3 regions of the Micromonospora sp. NPDC053740 genome follow, and region 1 is predicted to be linked to each of the others. Evidence: predicted binding sites of a transcription regulator. Region 1 holds the regulator's gene; each other region holds the start of a gene.
What was found. Region 1 encodes HrcA, which represses chaperone genes, less so after heat shock. Its sites were predicted from a motif close to GGTTNGCACNCTCNNNNNGAGNGTGCNAACC; they were not measured.

Region 1 (3,270 bases):
GCACGGCCAGCTCACCCCGGTCGCCCTTGGCGATGCCCTGCACTGTCACCAGCCGGGGTACCGGCGCGTCCGCGTACCCCCGGGAGGTGATGGTGACCTCCAGGCTGCCCCGGCCGACGGCGGTGACCACGGCGGCGGCCGTGCCACCCCGGCCGTCGGCGAGCAGCAGTTCCTCGCCGACGCGCAGCCGCTGCACTGTCGCGGCGTGGTGCCCCTCCGGGCCGTCCACTGTGAGCGCGTCGCCGGTGGGCAGCGCCTCCACCAGGAACAGCGGTGCGGACACCTCAGGCGTGCCCGTTGAACGCGTCGCGCATCCGGGAGAAGAAGCCGCCCTGCTTGGACAACTCAGCGACCTCCTCGCCACGGGTCTTGGCGAAGTCGCGCAGCATCTTCTCCTGGTCCGGGTCGAGCTTGGTCGGCGTCCGCACGTCCAGGTGGACGTAGAGGTCGCCTCGGCCGGTGCCGCGCAGGTGCGGCACGCCCCGGGCGCGCAGTCGCAGCGTGCTGGCCGGCTGGGTGCCGGCCTTGACGTCGACGGTCTCCTCGCTGTCCAGCGTCTTGATGGTCAGCCGGGTGCCCAGCGCCGCCGCCGTCATCGGCACGGTGACCCGGCAGTGCAGGTCGTCGCCCTTGCGGGAGTACACGTCGTGCGGACGCTCGTGGATCTCCACGTAGAGGTCGCCGGCGGTGCCGCCGCCGGGGCCCACCTCGCCCTGCTGGGCCAGCCGGATCCGCATGCCGTCCTCGACACCGGCCGGGATCTTGACGGTCAGCGAACGGCGGGTCCGCACCCGGCCGTCGCCGGCGCAGGTGGGGCAGGGGTGCGGGATGGTGGTGCCGTAGCCCTGGCACACGGTGCACGGCCGGGCGGAGACCACCTGGCCGAGGAAGGTGCGCTGCACCGACTGCACCTCGCCCCGGCCAGCACACGCCTCGCAGGTCGCCAGGTGCGTGCCGGCGGCCGTGCCGGCACCGGAGCAGGTGGTGCAGAGCACAGCGGTGTCGACGGTGATCGGGGCCTCCACGCCGAAGGCCGTCTCGTGCAGGTCGAGTTCGAGCCGCAGGATCGCGTCGGCGCCTGGGCGGGTACGCGGCCGTGGGCCACGGGCGCCACCTCCGGCACCGCCGAAGAACGCGTCCATGATGTCCTGGAAACCGACGAACGGGCCGGCGCCTCCGGGGCCACCCGGGCCGCCAGCGCCACCGCCACCCGGGGCGAGCGGGTCGCCACCCAGGTCGACGATCTGCCGCTTCCGGTCGTCCGAGAGCACCTCGTACGCGGCGTTGATGTCCTTGAACTTCTCCTGAGCCTCCGGGTCCGGATTGACGTCCGGGTGGAACTGGCGTGCCAGCTTGCGGTAGGCGCGCTTGATCTCGTCATCGGAGGCTTCCCGGCTCACACCGAGAATGCCGTAGTAGTCCCTGGCCACTGCGTTCCGTGTCCTCATGTTCGTCTCGCGTTGCGCCGGTCGGCGGCCGCAGCCGGCCGCATCGGCCCTGACCAATCAGTTCTGGGCCAGCAACTCGCCCACGTAGCGTGCCACGGCGCGCACCGTGGCGATGTTGCCGGGGTAGTCCATCCGGGTGGGCCCCAGCACCCCCAGGCCACCCACGATGGTGGTGCCCGGGCCGTACCCGGTGCTGACCACCGAGGCGGCGCGCAGGTTGTCGAACTCGTTCTCGTCGCCGATCAGCACCCGGGTCGTGCTCGGCTCGGTCTCGCCGATGAGCTTGAGCAGCACGACCTCCTCCTCCAGAGCTTCGAGGATCGGCCGCAGCGAGCCCTGGAAGTCGAGCAGGCCGCCCCGGGTGAGGTTCGCGGTGCCGGCGAGCGCGATCCGTTCCTCGTGCCGCTCGACGAGCGTCTCCAGCAGGACGGTGGCGAGCGTGGTCATGGTCGGGCGCAGCCCGGTCGGCGCTTCCTCGACAAGCGCCTGCACCAGCGGCGGCGTCTCGGACAGCCGGGCGTTGGCGAGCTTCTCGTTGATCAGTCGACGCAGGTCGGTGACGTCGTCGGCGGGCACCGGGCCGGGCAGCTCCACGAGTCGCTGTTCCACCCGCCCGGTGTCGGCGATCATGACGAGCATCAGCCGGGTGGTGGAGATCGGCACCAGCTCCAGGTGACGCACCGAGGAGCGGGCCAGGCTCGGGTACTGAACGACGGCGACCTGCCGGGTCAGCTGGGCGAGCAACCGCACAGTGCGGTGCACCACATCGTCGAGGTCGACAGCGCCGACCAGGAACCGCTCGATGGCCCGGCGCTCGGCCGGGCTGAGCGGCTTGACCCGGGAAAGCCTGTCGACGAAGAGGCGGTAGCCGCGGTCGGTGGGCACCCGGCCGGCACTGGTGTGCGGCTGCCGGATGTAGCCCTCCTCCTCCAGCACGGCCATGTCGTTGCGGACCGTGGCCGGGGAGACCCCGAGCTGGTGCCGCTCGACCAGCGCCTTGCTGCCGACCGGCTCCTGGGTGGAGACGTAGTCTTCGACGATGGCGCGGAGCACTGCGAGTTTCCGGTCGTCGAGACCCATCCTCCGCACCTCCTGTCGCACGTCGGCCGCCGGCGCTCTGGGCCGGCCGGGCCGTCCTGGCACTCGACTGTAACGAGTGCCAGTCTACGTCGGCGGGCCCGCCGACGCGATGATCAACGGCCACCCGTCGGTGCGGCCCACGCCACCGGCGTTGGGCCGATCGGCCCGCACTGCCGGGCGGTGTCGCTCTGGTGCGGCGTTGCCACGGGCACCTACCGTGACATCCATGACTGAACCTCCTCGCCCTCCCGGGTCGGGCGACCCCGGCAACTACCCGCCGGAGCCCACCTCCCCAGGCCCGTCCCCGTCGGCCGAGCCGCCCACCGCACCACTGTCCGGGGCACCCGGCCCGGCCGGCTATCCCCCGGCCGGTGGCTATCCGCCGCCCACCGGTGACCAACCGCCGTCAGGCGGCTACCCTCCGGCAGGCGGCTACCCCCCGCCCGGCGGCTACCCGGCCGGTGGGGCCTACGGCGGCCCCGGCGGCGGCTACGCCAACACCGAGGACAAGACCTGGGCCCTTGTCGCGCACTTCGGCGGCGCCCTCGGCGCACTGGTCAGCTTTGGTCCGCTGGGCTTCGTCGCCCCGCTCATCGCCTACCTGGCCCGGGGTCAGCAGTCGCCGACCGTCCGGGCGCACGCCCTCGCCGCCCTGAACTTCCAGATCCTCTGGTCGATCATCGCGTTCGTGCTGCTCTTCGTGAGCTGGTGCCTGCTCTTCCTGCCCAGCATCGCCGTCGTG
Region 2 (3,270 bases), on a different contig from region 1:
GTCGGGACGCCCCGAAGTGTGTCTGATTTGTGGCCGTGCGCGGTCGTCACTCCTCGTGTAGCGTGCGATTTCGGTCACCTGCTTCAATGGCGGTCATCGATCGCTGAGTCGGTGGTCCGGGGCGCCCGGCCGTGCCGTGCGCCGAGTCAGGCAACGCCGCGCAGAGTGAGGGAAGTGCACCGTGGCACAGGGCTCCGTGAAGTGGTTCAACGCCGAAAAGGGCTACGGCTTCATCGCCGTCGACGGCGGTCAGGACGTGTTCGTCCACTTCTCCGCGATCGAGATGGACGGCTACAAGGCGCTGGACGACGGTCAGCGGGTCGAGTTCGAGATCACCCAGGGCCAGAAGGGCCCACAGGCGGAGCACGTGCGCGTCATCGGCTGAGCTTCCTGGCCGATCGGCCCGCGAGTCGGGGCTGCGGCAGGGGCACGCAGCCGGGAAGATCGTGAACCGTTCCAGCCGATGCTGAGGAGCGTTCATGACTGACCAGCCACCCCCGCCCACTCCGCCCTCCGGGTCGGGGGAGCCGGACCCGTCCTCGCCCTCCGGCCCCGCCGGTCCGCCGCCCGGCTGGGGGCCGGGCATGCCCCCGGCCGGCCCGCCCTCCGGCCCCGCCGGTCCGCAGCCCGGCTGGGATCCCGCGCAGGGCGCCTGGGGTGTGGCCCCGCCACCGCAGGGCTGGGCGTTCCCGCCCACCGGGGGCTACCCGCCCGGGTCGGGTCCCTACGGCGGGCAGCCGGGGTACCCGGGGCCGCCGGTCGGCTGGTACCCGCCGGGTTACGGGTTCGATCCGAACGACGCCCTGGTCACGCCGCCCGGTGCCGGTGTCGAGGGCTGGTTCAACCGGTGCGGGGGAGCGCTGCGCCGGGGCTGGCGGCAGTTGGTGCCGATCATGCTGCTCACCCAGGTGCTGCCGGCGGCGGTGCTCTCGGTGGTCTCCCTCGGGCTGGACCCGTCGGCGAAGTGGGCCGCCCAGGCCGAATCGACGTCGGCCCCCACCCTGCCGGACAATTTCGCCGCCGAACTGCTGAGTCTCCTGGTCCTGCTGGTCGGCGGCAGCCTGGTGGTCGGGTTGGTGCAGTCTGTCGGGTGGGCCGCCGGCACCTGGGTGATCACCAAGCAGGCGGCCGGTCAGCCGGCCAGCCTGGAGTCTGCGCTGCGCTACGGCCTGCGTCGGGCGCTCGGGCTGTGGGGCTGGACCCTGTTGGTCAGTCTGCTCATCGGCGTCGGTGTCTGTTTCTGCCTGCTGCCGGGCATCTACCTTGCCTTCGCGCTGAGCATGGCCGGCCCGGTCTATCTCTTCGAACGGCACAACCCGATCGGTCGATCGTTCCGGATGTTCCACGACCGACTCGGCCTGCTGCTCGGACGGGTGGCCCTGGTGGCCGTGGCGGTGATCGTCGGCACCCTGATCCCCGGTGGCCTGGAAGGGTTCGGCACCTCCACGCTCGGAACGGATCCGTTCTCCTCGGCAGGTACCGCCGCCGTGGCGGTGGTGGTGATCGGGATCACCGCCGTGCTGGCCCTGCCGGCCCACCTCGCGCAGATGATCGGTCTGCTGGTGACGTACGCCGAGCAGCGCGCCCATGAGGGGCCGGTAAACACCGCTGGACTGGCCGCGGAACTCGGCTGAGCGGCGGCATCGTGCTTGCACTCGGCAGGTGAGAGTGCTAAACAAGTCATTGGCACTCGCATACCGTGAGTGCCAATGGTCGGGACGGTGGGGCCAGGTTGCACCGGCGTGGAGACGCCGGGGCGGCACATGGCCGGTCGTCGCGGGCTATCCGGCCCGGCCGAAGGACGTCGTCGTCGCCAGGTGGCGACGTCCCAAGGTGCGTACACCAGGCGGCCCATCCGGGGCACACATCTCGGGTGGCCCGTGAGTGTCCAGGAGGACAACGCCGTATGGCCAAGATGATCGCGTTCGACGAAGAGGCGCGCCGCGGCCTCGAGCGGGGCATGAACCAGCTCGCCGACGCCGTAAAGGTGACCCTCGGCCCCAAGGGCCGCAACGTCGTGCTCGAGAAGAAGTGGGGTGCCCCCACCATCACCAACGATGGTGTGAGCATCGCCAAGGAGATCGAGCTCGAGGACCCGTACGAGAAGATCGGCGCTGAGCTGGTCAAGGAGGTCGCCAAGAAGACCGACGACGTTGCCGGTGACGGCACGACGACGGCGACCGTCCTGGCCCAGGCCCTGGTTCGCGAGGGCCTGCGCAACGTGGCCGCTGGCGCCAACCCGATGGCCCTGAAGCGGGGCATCGAGGCTGCTGTCGCGAGCGTCTCGGAGGAGCTGTCCAAGCTCGCCAAGGACGTCGAGACCAAGGAGCAGATCGCCTCCACCGCCTCCATCTCCGCTGGCGACAGCACCGTCGGCGAGATCATCGCCGAGGCGATGGACAAGGTCGGCAAGGAAGGCGTCATCACCGTCGAGGAGAGCAACACCTTCGGGCTGGAGCTGGAGCTCACCGAGGGTATGCGCTTCGACAAGGGCTACATCTCGGCCTACTTCATGACCGACCCGGAGCGTATGGAGGCCGTCTTCGACGACCCGTACATCCTGATCGCCAACAGCAAGATCTCGTCGGTGAAGGACCTGCTCCCGATCCTGGAGAAGGTCATGCAGTCGGGCAAGCCGCTGCTGATCATCGCCGAGGACCTGGAGGGCGAGGCCCTCGCCACCCTGGTGGTCAACAAGGTCCGTGGCACCTTCAAGTCGGTCGCCGTCAAGGCGCCGGGCTTCGGTGACCGCCGCAAGGCCATGCTGACCGACATCGCCATCCTCGCCGGTGGCCAGGTCATCAGCGAGGAGGTCGGCCTCAAGCTCGACGCCGCCAGCCTCGACATGCTGGGCCGCGCCCGCAAGGTCGTGGTGACCAAGGACGAGACCACCATCGTCGACGGTGCCGGTGACGCCGAGCAGATCCAGGGCCGGGTCAACCAGATCCGGGCCGAGATCGACAAGAGCGACTCCGACTACGACCGCGAGAAGCTGCAGGAGCGGCTGGCCAAGCTGGCCGGCGGCGTTGCGGTGATCAAGGTCGGCGCGGCCACCGAGGTCGAGCTCAAGGAGCGCAAGCACCGCATCGAGGACGCCGTTCGCAACGCGAAGGCCGCCGTCGAGGAGGGCATCGTCCCGGGTGGTGGCGTCGCGCTGGTTCAGGCCGGCAAGACCGCCTTCGACAAGCTCGACCTGGTCGGCGACGAGGCGACCGGTGCGAACATCGTCAAGGTCGCGCTCGACGCCCCGCTGCGGCAGATCGCCGTCAA
Region 3 (3,270 bases), on a different contig from region 1:
TGAGTTGACCACCAGGGTGGAGAGCGCCTGGCCGTCCACGTCCTCGGCGATGATCAGCAGGGGCTTGCTGTTCTGCAGGACCTTCTCCAGCAGCGGCAGCAGCTCTTCGATCGCCGAGATCTTCTGGGTGGTGACCAGGATGTACGCGTCCTCAAGGACGGACTCCTGACCCTCCAGGTCGGTGACGAAGTTCGGCGAGATGAAGCCCTTGTCGAACTGGAGACCCTCGGTCACGTCCAGTTCGGTGGTGAGCATCGAGCCTTCCTCGACGGTGATGACACCGTCGCGGCCGACCCGCTCCATCGCCTCGGCGATCAGATCGCCGATCGTGGAGTCCTGCGCGGAGATGGTCGCCACGTTCGCGATCGACTCCTTGCTGGTGACCTCGGCGGCACGGCCGAGCAGCGCCTCGGAGACCTTCATGGCCGCCGCGTCGATGCCCCGCTTGAGGCCGGCCGGGTTGGTCCCGGCGGTCACGTTGCGCAAACCCTCGCGAACCATCGCCTGGGCCAGCACCGTCGCGGTGGTGGTCCCGTCGCCGGCGACGTCGTTGGTCTTGGTCGCCACCTCCTTGACCAGCTGCGCGCCAAGGTTCTCGTACGGGTTGGTGAGCTCGATCTCCTTGGCGATGGTCACACCATCGTTGGTGATCGTCGGCGCACCGAATTTCTTGTCCAGGACGACGTTGCGCCCGCGCGGGCCGAGGGTGACCTTGACCGCGTCCGCGAGGGCGTTGACACCGTGCTCCAGCAGGTGCCGGGCGTCGTCCGAGAAGCTCAGGATCTTCGCCATTAATGTCCCTTCGAAGCGCCATTGCCCCGGCCCGGCGAGCCGGACCGGGGCAGTGGCACTGATCGGTTGCTTACTTCTCGATGACCGCGAGGACGTCGCGGGCGGAGAGCACCAGGTACTCCTCGCCGGCGTACTTGACCTCGGTGCCGCCGTACTTCGAGTAGAGGACGGTGTCGCCGACCTGCACGTCAACCGGAACCCGGTTGCCGTTGTCGTCGACGCGCCCCGGGCCCACAGCGAGGACAGTGCCCTCCTGCGGCTTCTCCTTGGCGGTGTCGGGGATCACGATGCCCGACGCCGTGGTGGTCTCAGCCTCATTCGCCTGGACCACGATGCGGTCCTCGAGCGGCTTGATCGCAACCTTGGTCGCGGTAGTCACGGGCATACCCTCCTGGGGTACTGGTTTCGTTGCTGGCCAGCGGGGCTGACCAGCGTCAATCTGCCTCATGCCACCGGGCGGTGCCGTCGTCGCGGGTGCCGGTCCGCCTGGCGTGCGCACCCGGGTCGCGAGACCCGGAAGCTGGCACCCTCAGGGTGAGAGTGCTAATCGCAGGTTATTCCGTGGCTAGCACTCCGTCAAGGAGAGTGCCAGCGCGTCGCGCCCCGACAACCAGGATTTCCCTGCCGGCCGGGACAATGGCCGGGTGGATCTCGATCAGCTGGCGGCGCTGCGTACCCCTGAGGGGTCGGCCGCCCTCACAGCGGCGGCCGACCTGGCCGGCGGTGATCCACTGGTCGCGGCGTCGGCGCTGCGCGCGACCGGGGTGCCGCCGACGTTGGCCGCGGCGGCGCTCACCCAGGCCGAGCTGCGGCACCGGGCGGTCGGCAAGTTCGGCCCGGCCGCCGCTGGGATGTTCCTCACCCGTCCCGGCCTGGAGCAGGCCACCCGCCGGGTGGTCGCCGACAGTCGGGCGGCCCGGTTGTACGCGGCCGGCGTGCGCACCCTGGCCGACCTCGGGTGCGGGCTCGGGGCCGACGCGCTGGCCGCCGCCCGCGCCGGCATCAGGGTGTACGGGGTGGAGGCCGACCCGGTGACCGCGGCGATGGCCGCCGCCAACGCCGAGGCGGCCGGGCTGGCCGAGCTGTTCACTGTCGAGTGCGGCGACGCGACCGGGTTCGACGTGTCAGCGGTCGACGGAGTCTTCTGCGATCCGGCCCGCCGCACGACCGGCACCGGGCGTCGGATCTTCGACCCGCGCGCCTACTCGCCGCCGTGGGACTTCGTCACCGGGCTGGCCGACCGGGTGCCGCGCACAGTGGTGAAGGTCGCGCCGGGCGTGGACCACGCGCTCATTCCGGCCGGCGCGGAGGCCGAGTGGGTCGGCGTGGATGGGGACCTGGTCGAGGCCGCGCTCTGGTGCGGTGAGCTGGCGGAGGTGCCCCGTCGCGCCACCCTCTACCGCCAGCGGGGCGTCGAGGCCCACCGTCACCAGCTCACCGGCTCGGGTGCCGCCGAGGCACCGGTCGGGCCGCCGCGTCGCTACCTGTACGACCCGGACCCGGCGGTGGTGCGCGCGCATCTCGTCGCCGAACTGGCCACCGAACTGGACGCCACCCTCGGCGATCCGAGCATCGCCTATCTCTACGCCGACCAGCCGGTCCGCACCCCGTACGCGCGCTGCCTGGAGATCACCGACGTGCTGCCGTTCTCGCTCAAGCGCCTGCGGGCGCTGCTGCGCGAGCGCCGGGTGGGCCGGGTGGAGATCCTCAAGCGGGGTTCGGCGCTCACCCCGGAGCAGCTCCGGCGGGACCTGCGGCTGGCCGGGGACGCGGCGGCGAGCCTGGTGCTCACCCGGGTCGACGGCGCACCGACGGTGCTGATCGGCCAGCCGGTCGACCAGCACCGTCTCGACTAGCCTCGTCGCTGTGGCGGGACAGGGCACGCCGGCAACGGCACTGTTGGTCAAGCGCGGGATCGCGCATCGCACCCATCCGTACCGGGTGTCGCCGGACGCCCCGAACTACGGCGCGTTGGTGGCGGTGGCGCTCGGTGTGGCGCCGGAGCGCGTGTTCAAGTCGCTGGTGACCGCTGTCGACGGCGCGCTCACAGTGGCTGTCGTTCCGGTCACCGGCGAGTTGGATCTGAAGGCGCTCGCGGCGGCGGTCGGCGGCAAGCGGGCGGCGTTGGCCGACCGGGCGGTCGCCGAGCGGGCCACCGGTTACGTACGAGGTGGGATCAGCCCGCTCGGGCAGCGTCGACGGTTGCCCACGGTGCTGGACGAGTCCGCGCTGGATCTCCCGACGATCTACGTCTCGGCTGGTCGGCGCGGTCTGCAACTCGAACTGGCAGCGGTGGATCTGGTGGCGCTGACCGACGCCCGCACCGCTGCGTTGCAGACCCGCTGACGACAGTCGTTACGTCGACTTCCCCGTGGGATACCCAGGGAGTAACAGTCGCGTTGCTGAATTGTTATCGCTCCCAACAAACTATGCACCTGCGCGGTCTTGTGGAGCCGGTGTGACGCGAAATACGTTGCC

Region 2: groL (chaperonin GroEL) is a predicted target of HrcA. The motif match lies at 1,682-1,712, and genes of this name have one in related genera.
Region 3: groES (co-chaperone GroES) is a predicted target of HrcA. The motif match lies at 1,311-1,341, and genes of this name have one in related genera.

What each region holds. Positions count from the first base shown of each region.
Region 1 is NZ_JBFASO010000012.1:13,133-16,402, reverse strand. It holds gene AB0K35_RS27155 (16S rRNA (uracil(1498)-N(3))-methyltransferase) at 1-283, opposite strand, end outside; gene dnaJ (molecular chaperone DnaJ) at 285-1,430, opposite strand; gene hrcA (heat-inducible transcriptional repressor HrcA) at 1,506-2,528, opposite strand; gene AB0K35_RS27140 (hypothetical protein) at 2,613-2,756, opposite strand; gene AB0K35_RS27135 (DUF4870 domain-containing protein) at 2,755-3,270, shown strand, end outside.
Region 2 is NZ_JBFASO010000002.1:617,622-620,891, reverse strand. It holds gene AB0K35_RS07510 (cold-shock protein) at 182-385, shown strand; gene AB0K35_RS07505 (hypothetical protein) at 480-1,634, shown strand; gene groL (chaperonin GroEL) at 1,907-3,270, shown strand, end outside.
Region 3 is NZ_JBFASO010000002.1:291,194-294,463, forward strand. It holds gene groL (chaperonin GroEL) at 1-792, opposite strand, end outside; gene groES (co-chaperone GroES) at 863-1,177, opposite strand; gene AB0K35_RS05895 (methyltransferase domain-containing protein) at 1,437-2,648, shown strand; gene ybaK (Cys-tRNA(Pro) deacylase) at 2,659-3,138, shown strand.